One region of the Superficieibacter sp. HKU1 genome, then DNA from elsewhere that is predicted to be linked to it. Evidence: predicted binding sites of a transcription regulator. Region 1 holds the regulator's gene; each other region holds the start of a gene.
What was found. The regulator PurR, encoded in region 1, represses purine synthesis genes. The targets are predictions, from matches to a motif close to CANGCAAACGTTTGCNTG.
Positions count from the first base shown of each region.

Region 2: a site for PurR is predicted at 1,039-1,056, ahead of cvpA (colicin V production protein). Genes of this name have one in related genera too.
Region 3: a site for PurR is predicted at 560-577, ahead of carA (glutamine-hydrolyzing carbamoyl-phosphate synthase small subunit). Genes of this name have one in related genera too.
Region 4: a site for PurR is predicted at 1,215-1,232, ahead of pyrC (dihydroorotase). Genes of this name have one in related genera too.

Region 1 covers NZ_CP119754.1:2,466,263-2,468,468, reverse strand. Annotated here, with positions in the region: gene punR (DNA-binding transcriptional activator PunR) at 1-727, shown strand, start outside; gene purR (HTH-type transcriptional repressor PurR) at 729-1,754, opposite strand; gene P0H77_RS11795 (YnhF family membrane protein) at 2,052-2,141, shown strand.
Region 2 covers NZ_CP119754.1:3,150,318-3,152,523, reverse strand. Annotated here, with positions in the region: gene folC (bifunctional tetrahydrofolate synthase/dihydrofolate synthase) at 1-267, shown strand, start outside; gene dedD (cell division protein DedD) at 257-946, shown strand; gene cvpA (colicin V production protein) at 1,111-1,599, shown strand; gene purF (amidophosphoribosyltransferase) at 1,633-2,206, shown strand, end outside.
Region 3 covers NZ_CP119754.1:888,307-890,512, forward strand. Annotated here, with positions in the region: gene dapB (4-hydroxy-tetrahydrodipicolinate reductase) at 1-341, shown strand, start outside; gene carA (glutamine-hydrolyzing carbamoyl-phosphate synthase small subunit) at 797-1,945, shown strand; gene carB (carbamoyl-phosphate synthase large subunit) at 1,964-2,206, shown strand, end outside.
Region 4 covers NZ_CP119754.1:1,963,813-1,966,018, forward strand. Annotated here, with positions in the region: gene dinI (DNA damage-inducible protein I) at 1-45, opposite strand, end outside; gene pyrC (dihydroorotase) at 117-1,163, opposite strand; gene P0H77_RS09305 (lipoprotein) at 1,305-1,865, opposite strand; gene grxB (glutaredoxin 2) at 1,988-2,206, opposite strand, start outside.

The DNA of each region.
Region 1 (2,206 bases):
AGGGCGCACTGTTATCAAAAAAATGCTGATCACCCGTCAGCAGTGTCAGCAAATTGCCAATGGCTGGCGCAGCCAGCTTCCCATTGCCGTAGATAATATTGTCAGGCCCGAACGTACCCGGCAAATGATTGTCGATTTCTATCGCCATTTTCCTGACGTCGAACTGATTGTTTTTCAGGAAGTGTTCAACGGTGTGTGGGATGCGCTGGCCGATGGGCGGGTGGAACTGGCCATCGGCGCAACCCAGGCTATTCCGGTCGGTGGGCGCTACGCGTTTCGGGATATGGGAATGCTGAGCTGGAACTGCGTTGTCTCCTGCGACCATCCCCTCGCAAAACAGCCGGGGCCGTTAAGCGACGATGAGCTACGTAACTGGCCTTCACTGGTGCGCGAGGATACCTCACGCTCGTTGCCAAAGCGCACGACGTGGCTGCTGGACAATCAAAAGCGCGTCGTGGTGCCGGACTGGGAGTCATCGGCAACCTGTATCTCAGCGGGTCTTTGTGCGGCGATGGTGCCTTCACATTTTGCCCGGCCATGGACAGATTCGGGCGAGTGGGTCGCGCTGGCCCTCGAGAACCCGTTTCCTGATGCGGCCTGCTGCTTAACCTGGCAGCAGAGCGATATCTCGCCCGCGCTGGGATGGCTGCTGGAGTATTTGGGAGACAGCGAAACGCTGAACAAAGAGTGGCTGCGGGACCCGGAAGAAACGGCTCCCGCAGGCTAACTTAACGGCGGTAGTCGACGAACGGACCATCGGCTACCGAGCGGCGTTCAATCAGGCGGGGGTGCACCTCAATGGACTTCGATTCAACCCGCTTATTCACAATGCGATCCAGCAGCATATTAAACGCGGCTTCGCCGAGGGAATCTTTCGGCTGATGAATCGTCGTCAGCGCTGGCGTAAAGAAACGGGCATTGCGCACGTTATCGTAACCAATCACCGAAATATCCTGCGGCACGCGCAGGCCCATCTCATCGGCGGCACATAATGCCCCCATCGCCATGATATCGCCACCGCAGAAGACGGCGGTGGGGCGCTGGGACTGATTGAGGATCTGTTGCATCGCCTGATAGCCGGATTCCGGTTCGAAATCCCCCTGGACAATCCACTGTTCAGGGATCGTGACCTGAATTTCGTCCATCGCTTTCATAAACCCGGCCAGACGCCCGGCCCCGGTATTACGTTCCAGCGGACCTGGAATAATACCGATATCACGATGGCCGCGTTCGATCAGATAGCGCCCGGCCATATAGCCACCTTTAAACGCGTTATCAATCACCGAGTCGGTAAAGTCCGCTTTTGATTCGCCCCAGTCCATCACTACCATCGGAATGTGACGGTATTCTTCCAGCATGCTTAATAGCGATTCAGGATATTCAGAGCACATGACCAGTAGGCCATCGACGCGTTTTTGCGCCATCATCGACAAATAAGCGCGTTGCTTTTCAATATCGTTCCACGCATTGCCAAGGATCAGGGTATAACCTTTCTGGAAACAGCTTTTTTCAACCGCTTCAATAATTTCGGCAAAATAGGCCGCTTCACTGCTGGTCGCCAGCAGGCCAATCGACTTGGTGTGATTAACCTTCAGGCTGCGGGCAACAGCGCTGGGAGAATAGTGAAGTTCTTTAATTGCCGCCCACACTGCATTACGCGTATCTTCAGCAACAAAACGGGTTTTGTTGATAACGTGTGACACAGTTGTAGTGGAAACGTTTGCGCGTTTCGCGACATCTTTAATTGTTGCCATTACATCTTACTCCGGACCCTGGCCTGAACGCCTGCAAATAGGAGGGTAAACGTTTGCCTTCACACACCCCTGGCGCAATTTTGCGATCATTGCTTAGGTCGGGAAATCGACACAGAACGTCAGGTGGGGGTCAATGGCTGGTACGCTTATAATTAAGCGTGGAATTTTGGCCGATCCTGATGAAAAGGGAAAGAGAAAAAATGTATATCAATCTAAATCCTGCAAGATTTTCGCCGTTAAGTGTGTAAAAATGAACAAGCTCACTTTTCACAGGGTCATAACAAGGAGTAAAAATTGATGAGTGCCGATCTTAAGTTTTCTCTGGTAACGACCATTATTGTGCTGGGGTTGATTGTTGCCAGCGCATTGGTTGCCGTTCTGCATTGATTCATCCGAGGGAGAGTCTTCTCCCTCACGCCGCTTTTGCGATTTTGCACCTCTCAGCAAAACTC
Region 2 (2,206 bases), 680 kb from region 1:
GATAAAGATATTGCCGGAACGCTGGCCTGCCTGACTGACATTGTGGACAGCTGGTATTGTGCACCGTTAGAAGGGCCGCGCGGCGCATCGGCAGAGCAGTTACTGGCGCATTTACCTGACGGCGAAATCTATGCCACAGTAGGGAAGGCGTGGCGCGCCGCGATGGCGAATGCACAGCCAGAAGACACCGTGCTGGTGTGTGGATCGTTCCACACGGTAGCGCATGTAATGGAAGAAATAGAGGCGGGGAGATCCGGTGGCAAGTAAGTTTCAGAACCGTTTAGTGGGCACTATCGTGCTGGTGGCGCTGGGCGTTATCATTCTGCCCGGCCTGCTCGACGGCCAGAAAAAACATTATCAGGATGAGTTTGCTGCAATCCCGCTGGTGCCGAAAGCGGGGGATCGTGACGAGCCTGATATGCTGCCTGCCGCAACGCAGGCGCTACCTGCTCAGCCGCCGGAAGGCGCGGCAGAAGAGGTGAGGGCGGGCGATGCTGCGGCACCGACGCTGGACCCGTCGCGTCTGGCGGCGAACAACGGCGCAGATATCGATCAAATCCCGGTCCAGCCCGATCCGCCAAAACCGAAACCGGCCGACAAACCGCAGCCAAAACCGGCGCGTGACAAAGCCAGCGAACAACTGGCCGCGGCCAGCGAAACGCCGCCAGCGAAGCCCGTCGCTGAAGATAAACCTGCGCCCACCGGCAAGGCGTATGTGGTGCAGCTGGGCGCGCTGAAAAATGCTGATAAAGTCAGCGAGATCGTCAGCAAACTTCGCGGCGCCGGATACCGGGTTTATACGTCGCCTTCGACGCCGGTACAGGGTAAAATTACCCGCATTCTGGTCGGGCCCGACGCATCGAAAGATAAGCTTAAAGGCTCGCTGGGTGAGCTGAACCAGTTATCGGGGTTGAACGGCGTAGTGATGAACTACAGCGTGAACTAGGGCGAAGGGCTTTGCCCCTCGTACCCCAAAATGGCGATGGCGTTGATTGTTTTTTCAGCGCCATTTTTATTTGACCAGGGACGGGAAATCCCTACGCAAACGTTTTCTTTTTCTGTTAGAATGCGCCCCAACTGGACGACAGGGCGTAACATCGTGGGACATATATGGTCTGGATTGATTACGCCATTATCGCGGTACTGGGCTTTTCTTGCTTAGTGAGCCTTATCCGCGGCTTTGTTCGTGAAGCATTATCGCTGGTGACATGGGGCTGTGCCTTTTATGTTGCCAGCCATTACTACACGGAACTGTCTGTCTGGTTTACGGGCTTTGAAGATGAACGGGTTCGAAATGGGATTGCTATTGCGGCGCTGTTTATTGCGACGCTCATCGTAGGTGCCATCGTGAACTACGTGATAGGTCAACTGGTGGAGAAGACCGGGCTGTCGGGTACAGACAGGGTATTGGGGATCTGCTTCGGCGCATTGCGTGGGGTACTGATCATCGCTGCTATCCTGTTCTTTCTTGACACGTTCACAGGGATGGCGAAGAGCGATGACTGGCAGCACTCGCAGTTTATTCCTTATTTTTCCCCCGTCATCAGATGGTTTTTCGAATACCTCCAAAGCTCGTCAAGTTTCTTGCCCAAAGTATAAACTTTGGGTCGTAGCTTAACGAGGAAAAGACGTATGTGCGGTATTGTCGGTATCGCCGGTGTTATGCCGGTCAACCAGTCTATTTATGACGCGTTAACGGTGCTTCAGCACCGCGGGCAGGATGCCGCAGGCATCATCACCATTGATGCGAATAACGGCTTTCGTTTGCGTAAAGCTAATGGTCTGGTGAGCGATGTGTTCGAAGCACGTCACATGCAGCGTATGCAGGGCAATATGGGTATCGGCCACGTTCGCTACCCAACAGCTGGCAGCTCCAGCGCCTCTGAAGCGCAGCCTTTCTACGTTAACTCCCCTTATGGTATTACGCTTGCTCACAACGGCAATCTGACCAACGCGCACGAACTACGTAAAAAGCTGTTCGAAGAGAAGCGTCGTCACATCAACACCACGTCTGACTCTGAAGTTCTGCTCAACGTGTTTGCCAGCGAGCTGGATAACTTCCGCCACTATCCGCTGGAAGCAGACAACATTTTTGCCGCCATTGCCGCCACCAACCGCCTGATCCGCGGCGCTTACGCCTGCGTGGCGATGATTATCGGTCACGGTATGGTCGCCTTCCGCGATCCAAACGGCATTCGCCCGCTGG
Region 3 (2,206 bases), 1.6 Mb from region 1:
GGCATAAAGTTGATGCACCGTCAGGCACCGCGCTGGCTATGGGCGAAGCGATTGCTCAGGCGCTGGACAAGGATCTTAACGATTGCGCGGTCTATAGCCGGGAAGGGCATACCGGTGAGCGCGTGCCGGGCACCATCGGTTTTGCCACCGTGCGGGCTGGCGATATCGTTGGTGAGCATACGGCGATGTTTGCCGACATCGGTGAGCGAGTAGAAATTACCCACAAGGCGTCAAGCCGGATGACGTTCGCCAATGGTGCGGTTAAATCAGCTTTGTGGCTTAAAGATAAGGATAGCGGCCTTTTTGATATGCGAGATGTGCTTGATTTACACAGTTTATAACTTTTATTACCCGTCGTGATGTGGTTATTGTAATCACAATTTATTGATTACAAAGGGCAATATTTTATTGCCCTGTTATTTTACCCCATAATTTCATTTTTTATTGGCTGACAGCGTAAATGTCAGGTTTAAATGTTGTTTTAGCCATTTCTGCCGTTCATTTTCTTCCTGGGAACTCACTTTTTATACTTTTCCACTTTTTTTCTCATTGTACAGAGTGCGCAAGCGTTTTCGTCACAGGTCTGGCGCTGGTTTTTGACGGCAAAAGCCAGTATTCAGCACAGGGGGCACAAAATAACAGTATAAATCGCGCTTTAGGTTGACTTTAAGACGACTTATCTGCAGAATGCCGCCGTTTGCCAGAAATCCACCGGTAAACGAAATTTGCATTGATTCAGGCCGTATTTATGAATTAATATGCAAATAAAGTGAGTGAATATTCTCTGGAGGGTGTTTTGATTAAGTCAGCGCTATTGGTTCTGGAAGACGGAACCCAGTTTCACGGTCGGGCCATCGGGGCAACGGGTTCGGCGGTTGGGGAAGTCGTTTTCAATACTTCAATGACCGGTTATCAAGAAATCCTCACTGATCCTTCCTACTCCCGCCAAATCGTCACTCTAACTTATCCCCATATCGGTAATGTCGGCACCAATGAAGCCGATGAAGAATCCGCTCAGGTTCATGCTCAAGGGCTTATCATTCGCGATTTACCGCTGATAGCCAGTAACTACCGCAACACCGAAGACCTCTCTTCTTATCTCAAGCGTCATAACATCGTGGCCATCGCCGATATCGACACCCGTAAGCTTACGCGTTTGCTGCGTGAGAAAGGCGCGCAGAACGGCTGCATCATCGCCGGAGATAACCCGGATGCGGCGTTAGCGCTGGAAAAAGCGAAAGCCTTTCCCGGCCTGAACGGGATGGACCTGGCAAAAGAAGTGACCACGGCGGAAACCTATAGCTGGACGCAGGGCAGCTGGACGCTGGCAGGTGAACTGCCGGAAGCGAAGGCGGAAGAAGACCTGCCATTTCATGTGGTTGCCTATGACTACGGCGCAAAGCGCAACATTCTGCGTATGCTGGTGGATCGCGGCTGCCGCCTGACCATCGTTCCGGCGCAAACCTCTGCCGAAGAGGTGCTGAAGATGAACCCGGACGGTATTTTCCTCTCCAACGGTCCCGGCGATCCGGCACCGTGCGACTATGCCATCACCGCAATCCAGAAATTCCTTGAGACCGACATTCCGGTCTTCGGTATCTGCCTCGGCCATCAGCTGCTGGCGCTGGCCAGCGGCGCGAAAACCGTGAAGATGAAGTTCGGCCACCACGGCGGCAACCATCCGGTAAAAGATATCGACAATAATACCGTGATGATCACCGCGCAGAACCACGGTTTTGCGGTTGACGAAGCGACCATGCCCGCCACGTTGCGCGTGACGCATAAATCGCTGTTCGACGGCACCTTGCAGGGCATTCACCGTACCGACAAACCGGCGTTCAGTTTCCAGGGGCACCCGGAAGCCAGCCCCGGTCCGCACGATGCCGCGCCGCTGTTCGACCATTTCATTGCGTTAATCGAGCTTTACCGTCAGTCCGCGAAATAATCAGGAGTTAAGAGAGCCATGCCAAAACGTACAGACATAAAAAGTATCCTGATTCTGGGCGCTGGCCCGATTGTTATCGGCCAGGCGTGTGAATTCGACTACTCCGGCGCGCAGGCGTGTAAAGCGCTGCGCGAAGAGGGCTACCGCGTCATTCTGGTGAACTCCAACCCGGCCACCATTATGACCGACCCGGAAATGGCCGATGCCACGTATATCGAGCCGATCCACTGGGAAGTGGTGCGTAAAATCATCGAAAAAGAA
Region 4 (2,206 bases), 500 kb from region 1:
GGGCGGTAAGGATGTTGTTCTGGCGATAGTGACTTCAATACGCATAATTGCCCCCCTGTGTAATGCACTGTATATTTATACAGTTTAGCGTACTAACTTACAACAGGGGGAGTAAATTATTTTACCACCGTCCAGCGCACGGTTTCGCCTGCAAGGAAGGGAATAAGCGTATCGTCAGGCAGGGCGATAGAATCGACGACCTGGCTTTCCTGGCGAACCAGCTCAACAAACGTGTCGTTCACCGGCAATTGATAGAAGCGCGGACCGTTAAGGGAACTAAATGCTTCCAGGTGCGCCAGCGCGTTCATCTCTTCAAACACGGTTGCATAGCTGGCAAGCGCGGTCGGGGCGCTAAAACAGCCTGCGCAGCCGCAGCTGGCTTCTTTACGATGACGCGCATGTGGCGCAGAGTCGGTGCCGAGAAAAACGCGGTCAAAACCGCTGGCTACCAGCTCTCGCAGCGCCTGCTGGTGGATGTTGCGCTTGAGGATCGGCAGACAGTAAAGATGAGGCCGCACGCCGCCCACCAGCATATGATTACGGTTAAACATTAAATGCTGGGGAGTGATGGTCGCCGCCAGCCGTTCATTGCCTTCACGCACGTAATCCGCCGCATCTTTGGTGGTGATGTGCTCAAATACCACTTTCAGCCCCGGTAAGCGCTGGCGCAGTGGTTCCATAACGGTTTCAATAAACCGTGCTTCACGATCAAAAATATCAATATCCACATGGGTGACTTCGCCATGCACCAGCAGCGGCATACCCAGCGTTTCCATCCGCTCCAGCACCGGCATAATGGCATCAATGCTGGTGACGCCGTGGCTTGAGTTGGTGGTGGCATTGGCAGGATATAGTTTGGCGGCGGTAAATACGCCTTCGTTAAAACCACGCTCCAGCTCTGCCGGATCGAGAGAATCGGTCAGGTAACAGGTCATCAGGGGGGTAAAAGTATGCCCGGCAGGAACGGCATCCAGAATGCGCTGACGGTAGGCTATCGCGGCGTCAACCGTTACCACAGGCGGTGCCAGATTGGGCATGACAATCGCACGACCATAAATTTCGCTGGTATAAGGTACGACGGTTTTCAGCATTTCTCCGTCGCGCAGATGGAGGTGCCAGTCGTCAGGGCGGCGGATCTTAAGTACTTGCGGTTGGTCAGTCATTAGAGCGCTCCGGCGGGTATCAGGGCTGTTTTTTGCCGGGCACTAAGGATAAGCGGAAACGTTTTCGTTTGCACTCTTTTATTGTATGACGCAAGCCTGAAAGCGCACTTTGCAGACTTGCGTGAGAGGAGGATAAAGCGATTAATGGGTGAAAGGAATAACGATTTCCCCCGGCTTCACTTCAATACCTTTTGCATATTTTTTGGCCAGCGCTTCCCCTTTGCCGCCATCATCTTTGAGCATATAAGCGGGCTGATGATTGAAGTAGTTGCGCAGTGACTGGTTCAAATAGGGGAGCAGGGTTTGCACCACCGGCTGCATTTTGTCTGGCTTGACGTCAGCATTCACCACTTCCATTTCCTGCAGGTAAATCGCGCCCTGCTCTTTATTAAAGGCGGGAAGCGCTTTCAGCTTCAGGGTGATGGTGGCTTTCTGACTGCCGAAAAGGGAGTTCATATCCAGAAACGCATCGCCGCTCAGCGTGACTTTATCTGCCTCTTCACGGCCAATGGCGCTGGTAAGGTTGTTCAGGACAATATGTGCATCGGCCACGCCCGGCAGACCAATATCTTTGGAAAAATTATTTCGTTTTTGTAGCGCCTGATTAATTTCCGACTCGCTGACGGTGTACTGAGTCAGCTGGTTACATCCGACAATCAGGCCGCTGACGATCAGGGCGGCGGCAATAACGATCTTCTTCATGGGTTTCCTCTGCATCATGCCTGTCATCTATCCTGACACAAGCAGCATGTACTGTCAGCACAGAAATTAACAGAGGAAAAAGCTTAAAAGGAGTGGCGGACGGATTTCCGTCCGCCAGACGGTCACGATGCGATAGAGGAAAGGAGATTGATTTGTGTCTGTTTCGCCATGTTATCGCGGTAATCAGCCACCCTGGTCGGCCAGTTGATCCCGGCGACGATGGTCAGATTTCGTAATAGCGGAAACAGATGGATGTCATCTTCAGAAAGCTCACCATTCACCGCGTTGGGTTTGACAATGTGCTTATCCAGAATGCGCAAATCGTCGCTGATATTCTTAAT